DNA from 3 places in the Desulfatiferula olefinivorans genome. Region 1 is predicted to be linked to each of the others. Evidence: predicted binding sites of a transcription regulator. Region 1 holds the regulator's gene; each other region holds the start of a gene.
What was found. Region 1 encodes sigma-54, which starts transcription at its own class of promoters, with help from an activator protein. Its sites were predicted from a motif close to TNTGGCACANTTTCTGCTNT; they were not measured.

Region 1 (4,770 bases):
TCATCTACACCGCCTTAGGCGACGAGGTGAAACAATTCAGCGTCAAGGACGGCATGGGCATCCGCCTTTTGATGGACGCGGGCATCGAGGTGGGCATCGTCACGGCCCGCCGGGCTCCGGCACTGACGGCGCGTCTTGAAAACTTAGGCGTCACACGGATTTACGACGGCGTCAAACACAAGGAAGAGGTGTTTGACGCCATTGTCCGCGAAACCGGCCTGGCCCCTTCGGCCATTGCCTATGCCGGGGACGACCTTCCGGACATCCGGATCATGAAACGCTGCGGCCTTCCCACGGCCGTTGCCGACGCCTGCGCCGAGGCCCGGGCGGCGGCGGTTTTCGTCACCACGGCCAGGGGAGGCGCTGGGGCGGTCCGGGAAATCAGCGAGAGGATTCTCAAAGCCCAGGGTCTCTGGGACTCTGTGATCGAACGGTTCCTGTGACATGCCGACCCATCCGGAAAAAATAAAATTCGCCTTCTACGTCCTGATCGTCCTGATCCTTCTTGTCGTGGTGATCATCTTTGTCAATTACCGCCTTCAGACCGGCCGGTTCGCCCTGTTTTCCCCGTCGGACCCCGGCGCCACCCTGACTCTCGACCGGGTGGACCACACGGCCTCCAAGGCCGGAGTCCGCCAGTGGAGCCTCAAGGCCGAAACCGTCAACTACTACCAGGACCGGAACGAAGCCCTGTTTCACGCCCTGACCCTGGTGTTCTTCGCCGAAGACGGAACCGTCACCACCCTCACCTCCGATCAGGGAATCATGGAGACGACCACCCGGGATATCACGGCCACGGGTCACGTGGTGATCGTCAACGGGCCGTATACCCTGAAAACGGAAACCCTGCATTACGCCGAAAAAAAACGTCTGATCACCACCCCGGTTCCGGCAACCGTCACCAAAGACCGGTCCCGGATCACGGGTGACCGGCTGATCCTCGACATGAACACCGGCATCACCCGGCTGGAAGGAAACGTGAAAGGAGTTTTCATTGAAACGGACTGACCATCGATCCCGCGTCCGGATCGCCCCCCTTGCCTTTTTCATGCTGCTGACGCTTGCAGCCCTCTGTCCTTGGGCCGGCGAGGCCCTGGCCGACACGGCAAAAAAAAGCACCGAAATCCATATCACCGCCGATACCCTGGTCTCGGACCGGGACGCCCGCTACGCCGAATTCCAGGGTAACGTGACGGCGATTCAGGACGGTTCGACCCTGACCAGCGATCGCCTGAAAATCACCTACACCGACCGGAACGACGCGTCCGCAAACGAAAGGTCTGCGGACGACGGCAAGGGCAGTGACCCGGCCCGGGGCATCGAGACCATCGTGGCCGCAGGTGCGGTGAAGATGGTCATGGAGGACAAGACCGCCTGGGCGGAAACGGCCGTTTTCAACCGCAAGGACGATACCGTCACGCTGTCCGGGGGCAGCCCCAAGGTGGTCAGCGGAAAAAGCACGATTACCGGCGAAACAATCATCATGAACCGCACCACGGGAAAGGTGACCGTCCATGGCGGCACCAACCAGAGGGTCGAGGCGTTTTTCTACGAGGAGGACGCGGAAAAAGCCGGTGACGCCCGGCGGCGGCCGTCGGATTCCGGGCAGAGTGATGCAAAATAAGTGCCTAAATTGTCATCCATTTATTGATTTTCGAACCATCAAAAAATTTTTGGCATATTTTTCAAACGTCTTATGTTATACTTGACCTGTATTTCAGATGGGAAAGCCCCCCGGGACGCGACGCATCCCCGGTCCGGGCCGAAACCCGGCGCCGTGACGCACACGGCGGGGGGTTCCGTCGCGACAACCAACAACGTGATACCCGATAGTCGGCCATGGCTGTTCTGACACTGGAAAATCTGGAAAAAACCTATGGCGGCCGGACCGTGGTCAATCACGTGAGTCTCCAGGTGGAAAGCGGCCGGGTAACCGGCCTCCTCGGCCCCAACGGCGCAGGGAAAACCACCACCTTCTACATGGCGGTGGGAATCATCCGGCCGGATTCGGGCCGCGTTCTCGTGAACGGCATCGATATCACCCGGGAACCCATGTACATAAGGGCCCGGAAAGGAATCGGCTATCTGCCCCAGGAATCGTCGGTGTTCAAATCCCTCACGGTCAAGGAAAACGTGATGGTGATTCTTGAGCTGCTCCCCCTGACCCGGGCCGAGCAGCTCCGCAAGGCCGAGACCCTTCTGGATGAACTGAGAATCCGTCACCTTTCCGACCAGAAGGCGGCGGTCCTGTCCGGAGGAGAGCGGCGCCGGCTTGAGATCACGCGGGTTTTGGCCACCGATCCCGCGTTCATCCTGCTCGATGAACCGTTTGCCGGGGTGGATCCCATTGCCGTGATCGACATTCAGAAAATCATCGGGCTCCTGACCGAGAGAAACATCGGCGTGCTGATTTCCGATCACAATGTCCGAGAAACGTTAGGGGTCTGCGACGAGGCGTTTATCATGAACAACGGCGCGGTCATCGAAACCGGCGCCCCGGAAAAGATCGCCGCCAGCGAAATTGCCCGGAAAATTTACCTTGGCGAGGAATTCAGATTATAAAGCACTATGGCACTTGAACTCAGGCAGCAACTCAAACTTTCCCAGCAACTGGTGATGACGCCCCAGCTCCAGCAGGCCATCAAGCTTCTGCAGCTTTCCAGACTTGAACTCGTGGATGCCATCAACCAGGAAATTGAAGAAAATCCAGCCCTGGAAGAGCTGTCTGAACACACCCCCAAGGAGTTGTCCGATGAATCGCCGGACGCGGAGGAACCCCGTTCCGCCGAGGCCGCCGCCGAAAGTGAAGTCAAGATCGAGGAAAAACTCGATACCGACATCGACTGGGACAATTACATCGAGGAATACAACTCCACCGGCAAAACCCACTACGAGGCCGAGCACCGTGAAAGCACGAGCTTCGAAGCCTTCGTGTCGGAAAAAAAATCCTTAAACGACCATCTGCTCTGGCAGCTCCTGATGTTTCTTCCCTCGGAATTCGAAAAAGAAATCGGCTGCCTGATCATCGGCAATCTGGACCAGGACGGGTACCTGACCACCACGGTCGAGGAACTCTCCGCCGCGTCCAACTACCCGGCGGACATGGTCGAGGACGTTCTGGAAACCCTCCAGTCTTTCGATCCGCCCGGCGTCTGCGCCCGATCCCTGGGCGAATGCCTCCTGATCCAGGCCCGGCAGCTGAAAATTGATGACCCGGTGCTCACCCGGATCATCACCCACCATATCAAGGATCTGGAAAACAAGAATTACAAAGCCATCGCCCGGGCGCTGAAAATCCCCATCACCGGCGTACTCGCAGCCGTGACGGTCATCCAGGGCTTCGAATCCAAACCGGGACGGATTTTCAGCGATGAAGAACCCCACTACATCATTCCGGACATTTTCGTATACAAGGAGGAAGGAGAGTTTATCATCGTCCTCAACGACGACGGCATGCCCAAGCTGCGGGTCAACCCCTATTACCGCAAGGCCATCAGCCAGGGCAAGGACCTGACCGGCGAAACGCGGGAGTACCTCCAGGAAAAAATGCGTTCGGCGGCCTGGCTGATCAAAAGCATTCATCAGCGCCAGAAAACCATTTACAACGTCATGGAAAGCATTCTCAAGTTCCAGTCGGAATTTTTCGACAAGGGCATCGCCTATCTCAAACCCATGGTTTTACGGGACGTGGCCCAGGATATCGGCATGCACGAATCCACCATCAGCCGCGTCACCACCAACAAATACGCACTGACCCCCCAGGGCATCTTCGAGCTGAAATTCTTTTTCAACAGCTCGATCAACCGGGTGCACGGCGAGTCGGCCATCGCCTCGGTCAGTGTGCAGGACAAGATCAAACAGATCATCGACAAAGAAAACCCACAAAAACCCTACAGCGATGAAAAAATCGCCCAGATGCTAAAGGAGGACGCCAACATAGACATTGCTCGACGAACCGTAGCAAAATACAGGGAGGCCATGCGTATCCTGCCTTCCAGTAAACGCAAACAATTTTAGGGAGGTCATTCTATGCACGTATCTGTCACCTTTAAGAATCTTGATTCATCAGATGCCCTTCGATCATATGTTCAAAAGAAACTTGATCGATTTGACAAACTCCTTGACAACCCTGCCGAAGCCAACGTCGTTTTTTCCGTCGAAAAGATCCGCCACACGGCGGAGATCAACCTGGCCAGCGACAAACTGACCATCTATGCCAAAGAAGAAAGCGACAACATGTATTCGTCCATCGACATGGTGCTGGACAAACTCAAAACCCAGCTGACCAAGAGCCGGGACAAAATCAACAAGCGGGCCACCAACTCCAGAGACAGCATCAAGAATACCCACCTGGGCGCAGAAGGCGCCGAACAGGCGGACGACGACCTGAGCCTTTACGACGAAAACGCCCCCGCGGAAGCCTTTTCCGGAAACGCCGGGATCTGATGCCCCCGGTGCGCCAACGGGACCGGGCAGGGAGGTCCGGCCCTTGGCTCTGTGACATGTGACCGTTTTTAAAGACACTGATTTGAAAACAACAAGGGCGCTCCCCGGAGCGCCCTTTACTATTGGGCCGGATGTCTTTTGGCCTTGAAACTTGGGTGCCGGGCTGGTATGAATAGTGCTGTTTTAACATAACGCCCAGGGGGGAAAACTGACCATGCCTGATCGATCCGGCTTCCGGAGGAAACATGAAAATCCTTGATATTCTTCATCCAGACGCCATCCTTCCCGATCTGAAATCCCGGGACAAAAAAGGCGTACTCGAAG
Region 2 (4,770 bases), on a different contig from region 1:
TTAAAAGAAGCCATACGTTTGTTCGGGAATCTCTAGAAGGATGATACCTTATTATACTTCTTCAAGTTCTGTCAATGTTCAATCTCAGCTTGGGTGTGATTAAAACGGCCGGATTCCCGAACGCGCCCGCGTCAGCAGGCGGAAATGGGGGGGCGTCCACAATCATGAACATTTGACCTGCCGCAAAACCATTTGAAAACAAACGTTATTTGATGAACTCGTAAAAAGTCATCCAAGGACGGCAAAGAAAAACGTTCGAGTTCAAGGCGTCGCGAATCCGCAAGGATGAGGCGTACTTAGGGTACGCCGCAGTGACGAGGGATGACGCGCAACGCTTAAAATCGGACGTTTTACGAAGCCGTCTTATTTAATAAAAGCCCCCGGCGGCGGGCTACTCAGGCCGGGGCGGCTGTCCGGAATATCGGACAGCCGCCCCGGCCCGTCACATCGGTTTGCCGGAAAAATCTCGACAACACTTTGATATCAATAGCGTTTAAGTAATTTCACTGCTCTGGCACGCAAGATGTATGTCATGATGGAGCATGACTCTCTTAATGCTTCAAAAAGGTATTCCCATGCGCCACAGACCCGTTCTCGTTCTTCTTCTCGTTCTTGTTGCCTGCGCCCTGGCCGGGTGTCCGGCTCCCGATCTTCATCACCCGATCCGGGGCGACATCCGACTCAAGGATCACCGATACATTCTGATCACCGCCGATTTCCTCCTGGACAGCCCCGACGCTCTCCAGGAGGTTCGGGCCAAGGAAGGTCAGCTCCGGTTGGCCATGGCCCTGGCCTTCCGGGACCACGATTCCCACATGCTCGAGGGGCGGGGCCGGCGCAATGTGGCCAATGCGCTTCGCGCCATCTCCCGTCAGGTCCTTTCCCATCCGGTCAAAAAAATCACCATCACGGAGTACCGGCTTCACGACACCTGATGCCTCACCCTTTCAGGGAACCTCGTCCGCCGTTTTAGGATTGCAGACCCCGGCAATTTGCTTTATAGAGATCAGACATCAAAAGAAGGGGGCCATGGGGCTCGCCTGCGGGAGGGTGTTGTGATTCTCAAGGTCACGGACGAACAAAGCCTGGAGGGATCCGGGAATGATTTCAAGACCATCGGTGATGTGACCCGGGAGTCCACCCGGGGAGCCCTGTCCCGCCGGGCCGGACATTTTGTGGAATCGGTGCTCGACGTCAATCCCGACGCCACCGAGCAGATCGATCGGCTGGACAAGCACCTGACCTGCGCGGAGACCATCGGCGCCAAGGCCAGGGACGGCCTGAAGGCTCTGGATGAGGCGATCGACACCCAAAGCGCCGTGCTGGCCGGGCTGTTTTCCGACTCCGGGCCGGATGATCTCCGCCGTCTCCTGTCTGACCTGGCCCGTCTTGCCGTCCGTCTTTCCCCCGTAAACCGCCCGCTGCCCACCGGCATCCAGGCCCGGCTCCGCGAGCGTCTGCCCGCCGGAACGACGCCCCTCAGACGCTATTTTCAGGAGATCGAGGCCCTTCGCCCCGAGGCGGAAAAACATCTTAAAACCATCGACCGGATTCTGTCCCGACAACAAGCCGCCGCACTCCTCATTGTCGATCACATGGAACACGTGCAGCATCTGTCCCAAACCCTGGGCCGCGCCATCCGCCTGGGGCAACTGATTGACCAGACCCTTTGCGAAGCCCTGGTGTACGAAGTCCCCCGGGATGATCCCCGGGAGCACTTCATCTCCGGAGTCCTGCTCACCCGTCTGCGCAACCGGCTGCAGGCCCTTACCCGTCAGATGGATCTGAACCGAAGACACCTGATCACCCTTGAGCTTCTGATCCAGAACAGCCGGGAACTGGCTTACGGCCTGCACCGGCTCCGGGAGGCCCTGATCGGGGTTTTCGAACGGTGCGCGGACCTCTGCCTCCGACTGACCCGGAAACGGATCGTGACCCTGCCCCCGGGGTGGACCCGGTCCGGTGCGGAGGCCGAGGACGGACGGGCCCCGGCGCCCCCCCTGTCGCCGGCCCACATCAGCCGGGATCTTGCCCGACTCACGTCCTGGGTCGACGCCCTGAACACCTTTCGCGCCGAAGGCGGCCCAATCATCGAGAACACCCTGTCCCGCCTGGATGAACTCCGGCGTTTGACCGACGAGGCCTTTGATCAGACCAGATCGTATCCCCGCTCACCGTGAAGGGCCTGGTCGAGGCCCAGAGCCTCCGATTCCTCATCAATCCGGAAGCCCAGACTCTTTTCGACCAGAACGCAGATCAGAAACGTCCCCAGCCCCGCAAACACCAGGGTGGTCCCCATCCCGGTCAGTTGAACGAGCAGCTGATCCCAGACCGTCCAGGTCCGGCCCGCCGCCTCGGAGGCCGCCGCCATCCAACTGTCCCGGATCAGGAAACTCAGCACCAGAACCCCCATGCCGCTGCCCACACCGTGAATCCCGAAACAGTCCAGGGCGTCATCATAACCGAACACCAGCTTGATCTTCAGGGCGTAGTAGCAGACCAGCGACGACAGGGAACCCAAAAGCAGGGCCCCCAGGGGCTGCACTACCCCCGCCGCCGGGGTGATGGCCACCAAACCGGCCAGAATGCCCGAGGCGAAACCCAGGGCCGTTGCCTTGCGGAAGACCGCCGCCTCGATGGCCAGCCAGGTCAGGGCTCCGGCGGCCGCCGAAATCTGGGTCATGGTCAGGGCACGGGCCGTGTCGAGTCCGCTCTGCAGGGTCGATCCGGCATTGAAACCGAACCAGCCCACCCACAAAAGGCCTGCGCCCATCAGGGTCATCACCAGGTTGTTCGGTTGAACCGCAAGCTTGGGGGAACTGTTTCGGGGGCCCAGGTACAATGCCGCCACCAAGGCGCTGATCCCTGCGGAAACATGGATGACCAGCCCGCCGGCCAGATCGATGACGCCCCGGGCCCCGGCGTTGAAAAGCCAGCCGTCCGGCGCCCAGATCCAATGGCACAGGGGGCAGTAAATCAGAAGGAACCAGAGTGCGATAAACAGGATGTACCCCCTGAAATACACGCGTTCGGCCAAAGCGCCGCTGATCAGAGCCGGGGTGATGATGGCGAATTTCCCCTGAAACATCGCAATGATATACTCGGGGATGCCGTCCGTAATCATGTCATCGATCCCCGTGAGAAAGAAATAGTCCGGATTCCATCCGACCACGCCGCCCAGGATGCCCCGGCCGAAGGTCAGGGCAAAGCCGCAGACCACCCAGAGCACGCCGATCACCGCCAGGGAAACAAAACTGTGCATCATGGTGCCCAGCACATTCTTTGACCGGACCAGCCCCCCGTAAAACATGGCGAGCCCCGGCACCATCAGCAGAACCAGCGCCGTCGAAATCAACATCCAGCACGTATTCCCGGTATCGACCACCTGCCCCTGGCCCGCCCACAGAACCTGCGGCATTCCGATCAGGACAAGACTCCCTGCGACACGTTTCCAGCACGCCTTCATTCCTTTGCCTCCCTTGATGGATGAACAGAATAAGAAAGTTTTTCGCGGCCAGATGAGCAACCTCTGTGCCAGATCATGAAACACAAAACAACCGCTTGAAACAAAAGACAAAACGGCTATGATTTTCGTTGTCACACGTTTTATGGATATGACATTTTTGTTCGATTGTGCCGGCAAAATCGGGGAATACGGCGCACCTAAGGTCCGTCGCCCTGACGGGGGATGACGCGCAGCGCTTGAAATCGGATGTGTTACGATGCCGTCATGATTGAAACGGCATCACAGAGAGGAGGGGATGAGGAGGCTGGGGAAGGCCGGGCGTCCGGGATCAGGTGAGGCACCTGATCCGGCGCTGATCTCGGAACCCGGGGTCAGAGGGCGTCTTCGCCCTGCTCGCCGGTACGGATGCGGATGGCTTTCTCCACCGGGGTCACGAAAATTTTTCCATCCCCGATCTTTCCGGTGTTGGCGGCTTTTCGAATCACGTCGACGGCGCGGTCGAGAAGCTCGGCGGGCACCACCACCTCGATCTTGATTTTCGGCACAAAATCCACCACATATTCCGCACCGCGATAAATTTCCTTGTGGCCTTTCTGTCGCCCGTATCCCTTGACCTCGGAAATGGTCATGCCCTTGATACCAATGTCGTTGAGGGCGTCTTTCACGTCGTCGAGCTTGTAGGGCTTGATGATCACGTCGAGTTTCTTCATGGTTCAACTCCTTTTCTCCGGCAATGTGTTCATTGAACACAAAACGTCATCGTTGGCCCACCCCGCCTCAGCCGCCGCCGGCGGCATTGAATCGAAGGGGCGTCCTCATCGAAAATAAAAACCGATCACACTGGCAAAAACCTGCACAGCATACACCAAAGCCCGCCGTCACACAAGCCCCTGCTCCGTTCAACCGGGAAAGATCAGAACTCGATCACGGTCGGCGAGGCCGCGGGCCTTCGGCTCTGGCCAATGGCCGTCAAAACGGCCTTCCGGATCTCACGGATCCGGTCGGGCTGATCGACCTTGGCGCCGAGCAGATCCCGCACGTAGAAGATATCCACCACCTGTTCCACATGGGTGGCGATCTTGGCATAGACGATGTCGAGGCTGCACTGGTACAAGGCGTTGGTTACCGCGTAAAGCAGACCGGGAAAATCGTAGCTGTACACCTCGATGATGGTGGAAAAACTCGAACTCTTGTTGTCGATATCCACCCGGTTGGCCTGACCGGACATCACCACGGGGTGTTTCCGGAAGGGCCCCGCGGTCTTGTTTCTCAAGGCCTCTTCCAGGTCCAGGGAACCCGACAGA
Region 3 (4,770 bases), on a different contig from region 1:
CGCATGGAGTTCGGCATGGTGTATGACGTGGCGGGCGCCGACGACATCGATCGGAAATTACTGCTCAGGTCGGACGCGAACCCCGACGAAGCCCTGCACCACGCCACCTTCGTGGTCACCGCCACCGGCGCAAGCTACCGGCGGATCGATTGAATACGGCTGAACTGAATGATGTCAGGGCCCCACACGGTGTTGCACCAAAAAAAACAGTTTTTACACGGGCGGGGTGGACAGGGTGGACGGAGTGGACAGGGTGGACAGGGTGGACATTGAAATATCTTAAAAAACCCGTTTGGCAACCTTTTCAAAAGGTTGGCCCCCGGCAGGGCCCCCGGCAGGGCCGCCGGAGGCCGATTTTTCTCTTTTCCCTTTTCCCCTCAGGCCGTATAAAACGCCGTCTCGTAGCCCTCTTTGCCGGTGTATTTTTCACTCTGCTGTTTCATGTAGCCGTAATAGGCCAGGATGTTGACGTCGAGGCCCACGCTTTTCAGGGCCGCGACCACGTCGTCTTCGGAGGGGGGGCAGCCTTTGACCGGAACGGCGCAGGCGATGGTGTCGCTGTCCTTGTTCGCCTTGATCATGCAGTTGCCCAGAAGCACGGTTTTTTCGTAGCCGGGGCGGGCCTGCATTTTTTTGCCGTTTAGGATTTCCACGCTGGGCAGGGGCCGGCCCTTGAAGGCCGACAGGACGAGGATATTGGTCATGTTGGCGATGGGGGAGCAGCCGGAGCAGAGGGTTTCGTCGTATTTGGGCAGGGCCGTGCCGGTGACGCCCATCTTGGCGAAGATGCCCGGCCCTGTGTTATCGGCTGTCCAGGTCCAGTCCCACTTGAGGGGGGTGATGTGGTCGTCTATGGGCTCGCCCGAGAGGGTGTAGTCGTCCAGAGACAGGGATCTTCCGTGGCGATGGGCATAGTGCCTGAAATGATCGATATCTTCACCGGCGTAACCGATGGTGCGGGCGGCCAGAAGGTCCGCCGCCAGAAGGTCCGTGGAGGCGATGATGACATTTTTCCGGTAGGCGTTGCCGAAGTGAAGGGCGCCTTTTTCCAGGGCGTAGATCCCGTCCACCAGGGTCAGCGCCGGTTTGACGAAATCCGCAATGTGGGAAAAGGCGAACTCCAGGTGGGAGTCGGGGTTGTGGCAGTGGCGTTTGGATTTCAGTTTCAGACAGCCCTTGAGGTTTTTCATGCCCAAAGAAACCTTGGTCTGGCCGTGGGTTTTCAGCACGGGAAAATTGATGAAGAAATCCTGCTCCACCGCGTCTTTGGCGATATGGAGTTCCATGCCGTCATGGTAGTTGAACACGGCGGCCTCGCTTTCGTTGAGATCCACCAGGGATACCCCGTATTTTTTAGCAAGGGCCGTGTAGCCCAGGCCCTCATAGGCGGCCCGGGTGTCGATCCCCTTCTTGATGACCACCGAGCCTTCGCCGATGGTGATGTTCGAGCAGCCGAAATCCTTCAGGCAGACAATCAGGTCTTCCACCAGGCGGGTGGTGGTGTACACGCCGAAGGGGGCAATGGGGAACTGGTCGTCAAAGGCCACCAGATTGGGTTTGATCATCACCCGGTCCGTGGGTTTGAGGCGGGCGAAGCCGTCACACCGGGTGATGGCGGTTTGCAGTGATTGCGCGTTCGGGGCGTATGACGTTAATGAAACGGTGGGCGACATCGTCTTTTCCTCCATGGGGTCATAAAATCATGATAGGGCCTCAGAAAAATAGTTTTCCCGCGACCCTTATGAATCCGTTTTCCATATCAGAAAAACCATGCCGGGGCCACCGTGTCGTTGACTGTCCCGATGATTTTTTTCGCGTTCCCCGGTTACTCTCCTTTGGAGCGAGAGGGTTTCCACAGCCCCATCCGCTCGGCCTCGGCGATCAGCTCATCCCGGAAGCCGGGATGGGCGATACCGATGAGGGCCTCGGCCCGCTGACGGGTGGATTTGCCTTTGAGTTGGGCGATACCGAATTCCGTGGCCACGTAATGCACCATGGATCGCGGCACGGTGACGATGGTGCCGGGGTCTAAGGTGGGCACGATCCGTGATTTTCGGTTGCCCGTTCGGTCCGTGTGGGTGGAGGACAGGGCGATGATCCCCTTGCCCCCATGGGAGTAGAAGGCACCCATGATGAAATCCAGCTGGCCGCCTGTCCCCGAGATATGGCGCGGGCCGACGGACTCCGAGGCCACCTGACTGAACAGATCCACCGCAAGGGCGTTGTTTATGGCCACCACCTTGGGGTTCAGGGCGATGATGCGGGGGTCGTTGATGTAGTTGACCGGATAGGAGGCGCAGACCGGATTGTCGTCAAGAAAGTCATAGAGCTTTCGGGTCCCCATGGCGAAGGTGTAGGCCATCTTGTACTTGTCCACCACCTTCCGGGCGCCGGTGATCCGGCCTTTTTCGTAGAGATCCACACAGGAATCCACCATCATCTCCGTGTGCAGGCCCAGATCTTTGAGATCGCTGTCTGCGATCATCTCGCCGATGACGTTGGGAAGACCGCCGATGCCCAGTTGCAGGCAGGAACCGTCCCCGATTTCCTTCATCAGATGCCGGGCAATCATGATGTCCGTGTCCGTGGGCCTGGCCGGAGGAACCTCAAGAAGCGGCGGGTTTTCGCCCTCGACCACATGGGTGACCCGGGAAATATGGATGGATTCCTGATTGCCCCCCAGGCATTTTGGAATGTTCCGGTTGACCTCCACGATGATGGTTTTGGCCTTGTCCAGCACGGCCGAACTCAAGGAGTTGCACAGGCCGAAATTGAAGTTGCCCCTGGGACCCATGGGGCAGACGGGCAGGAATACGGCGTCGTAGGTCTCATATTTCCGGATGATGCGAGGGCCGTGGTGGTAGGTAAGGGGTTTGTAGGCGCATTGGTCGTTGGCATACAGGTTTCGGGACACGGCCCCGAAGTGCCAGTCCCGGACGGACAGGGCCGGGGCCGTCTCATCGTGTTTCATCGCCTCGGGGACCCGGGTCAGGCAGACCGATTCGATGGTGATGTTTTCAAGATTCCCGTCCGCTGTTTTCCGGGCCAGGGCCCGGTCCAGGGCCTCCGGAAAAAGGACGAACTCGCCGTAGTAAATCCGGCTGCCGGATTGGATGTTTTGAACCGCCTCATCAGCGGTGACACGTTTTTCGAGGTAGAGTTTTCGGTTCGGGTGGGTCATGGTCATGGTCTCCTGTGCCTTTTTTGGTGAAACGCGATAGAAAGAACCCCTATCGCACAGGGCGTGCCGGAAATGACGGCCGTTTTTTGCCGTTTGATTTCAAATAAATAAGCGTTAATGCGAACGGACGGGCGTTTTTTCCCCCCGCCCGGGTGTCCATGGATTTGACGACCTGTAAACGATCATGGGCTTGACTCCACGTCAAAAGTCGCGCATTCTGCATAGGTTAGCGGTTTATGCCCCCAACCCCATCCCGGTCAAAGGAGAACCATGAGCGATTTATTGAAAGCCTGCCCCGTCATCATCCCGATCCCCGTAGCCTGGGGAGAGATGGATGCCTTTTCCCATGTCAACAACGTGATTTACTTCAAATACTTTGAAAGTGTCCGGATCGCCTATTTCGAAAAGCTCGACATGATGAATCTCATGGAGGAAACGGGCATCGGGCCCATCCTGGCGTCGACCCAGTGCCGTTACAAGGTGCCGCTCACCTATCCGGACACGGTGTCGGTGGGGACCCGGGTTTCGACGATCGGCGACGATCGTTTCACCATGGAGTACATCGTGGTCAGTCAAACGAGGAATCTGACGGCCGCGGAAGGCGAGGCGCTGATCGTGGCGTACGATTACCGAAAAAACGCCAAGGCACGCCTGCCGGAGGTGCTCACGGAGCGCATCCGTCTTCTTGAAAAAAAAAGTGATTAATTCGGGGTTTTCGTGTAAACTCCGAAAAGACATCCAAAGGGGTGATCCGATGCGGGTTTGGCGGGGGTTTTCGGAGGCAGCCGTCATTCTGTCCCGGAGAACGGCCCGGATCGCGCCGGGTTTCGCCGTTTGGGGTGTGCCTGTTCCGTCCTTGATCGATAACTCGCAGACATGGGATACCGCTTGATGGGATTCATCAAAAAACAGCCGGCCCTGGTTTCGGGCCTCAGTCTGACCTTTCTCTTTCTGGCGTTCTGGCTGACGGGCCTTGATTTTTTCGACGGCCTGGAACTGAAATACTACGATATCCGGATGAAGCTCCGGGGGGACGCTGCGGCGTCGAGCGAGATTGTCATCGTGGACATCGACGACGAATCCATCGAGAAGCTCGGCCGCTGGCCCTGGCCCCGCTCCCTGGTGGCCCGGGGTATCGAGGCGATCAGTGCCGCCGATCCCAAGGTTATCGGCCTGAACCTGATTCTCAGCGAAGCGGAACAGAACACGGGCCTCAAGGAAATCAGGGACCTGGAATCCTTGTTTGCTCGGACACTCAGGCAGCAGACCGGTCGAAGCGGTGAGGCGTTCGCCGACGCCCTGGCCCTGGCCCAGAAACGCCTGGACAACGACAGCAGACTCAAAGACGCCATGATGACGTCGGGGCGGGTGATGCTCCCTGCGTTTTTCAAAGATGCCGCCGTGATCAGTGACGCCCTGGCCGACGAGAATCATCCCCTCACCGATCAGAGCATTGCCCATGTGACCATCCCGCCGGGAACGGACTGCCCCCGGGCCGGAGAAATCATTCTGCCCATCGACGCCTTTCTATCGGCGGCCCTGGGCATCGGGCATATCAATTTCGGCGCAGACATGGACGGCTCGGTGCG

Region 2: the regulator sigma-54 is predicted to act here: its motif matches at 3,520-3,539, upstream of ACYQ11_RS11410 (ammonium transporter).
Region 3: the regulator sigma-54 is predicted to act here: its motif matches at 3,233-3,252, upstream of ACYQ11_RS08655 (acetyl-CoA hydrolase/transferase family protein).

What each region holds. Positions count from the first base shown of each region.
Region 1 covers NZ_BAAHXV010000028.1:12,237-17,006, forward strand. The annotation lists gene ACYQ11_RS16655 (KdsC family phosphatase) at 1-443, shown strand, start outside; gene lptC (LPS export ABC transporter periplasmic protein LptC) at 445-1,008, shown strand; gene ACYQ11_RS16665 (LptA/OstA family protein) at 995-1,624, shown strand; gene lptB (LPS export ABC transporter ATP-binding protein) at 1,840-2,562, shown strand; gene rpoN (RNA polymerase factor sigma-54) at 2,569-4,017, shown strand; gene hpf (ribosome hibernation-promoting factor, HPF/YfiA family) at 4,030-4,446, shown strand; gene ACYQ11_RS16685 (PTS sugar transporter subunit IIA) at 4,692-4,770, shown strand, end outside.
Region 2 covers NZ_BAAHXV010000013.1:107,241-112,010, forward strand. The annotation lists gene ACYQ11_RS11400 (hypothetical protein) at 543-935, shown strand; gene ACYQ11_RS11405 (hypothetical protein) at 1,056-2,180, shown strand; gene ACYQ11_RS11410 (ammonium transporter) at 2,150-3,466, opposite strand; gene ACYQ11_RS11415 (P-II family nitrogen regulator) at 3,838-4,176, opposite strand; gene glnD ([protein-PII] uridylyltransferase) at 4,380-4,770, opposite strand, start outside.
Region 3 covers NZ_BAAHXV010000009.1:64,597-69,366, reverse strand. The annotation lists gene ACYQ11_RS08665 (hypothetical protein) at 1-153, shown strand, start outside; gene ACYQ11_RS08660 (DUF362 domain-containing protein) at 378-1,565, opposite strand; gene ACYQ11_RS08655 (acetyl-CoA hydrolase/transferase family protein) at 1,826-3,181, opposite strand; gene ACYQ11_RS08650 (acyl-CoA thioesterase) at 3,452-3,886, shown strand; gene ACYQ11_RS08645 (CHASE2 domain-containing serine/threonine-protein kinase) at 4,073-4,770, shown strand, end outside.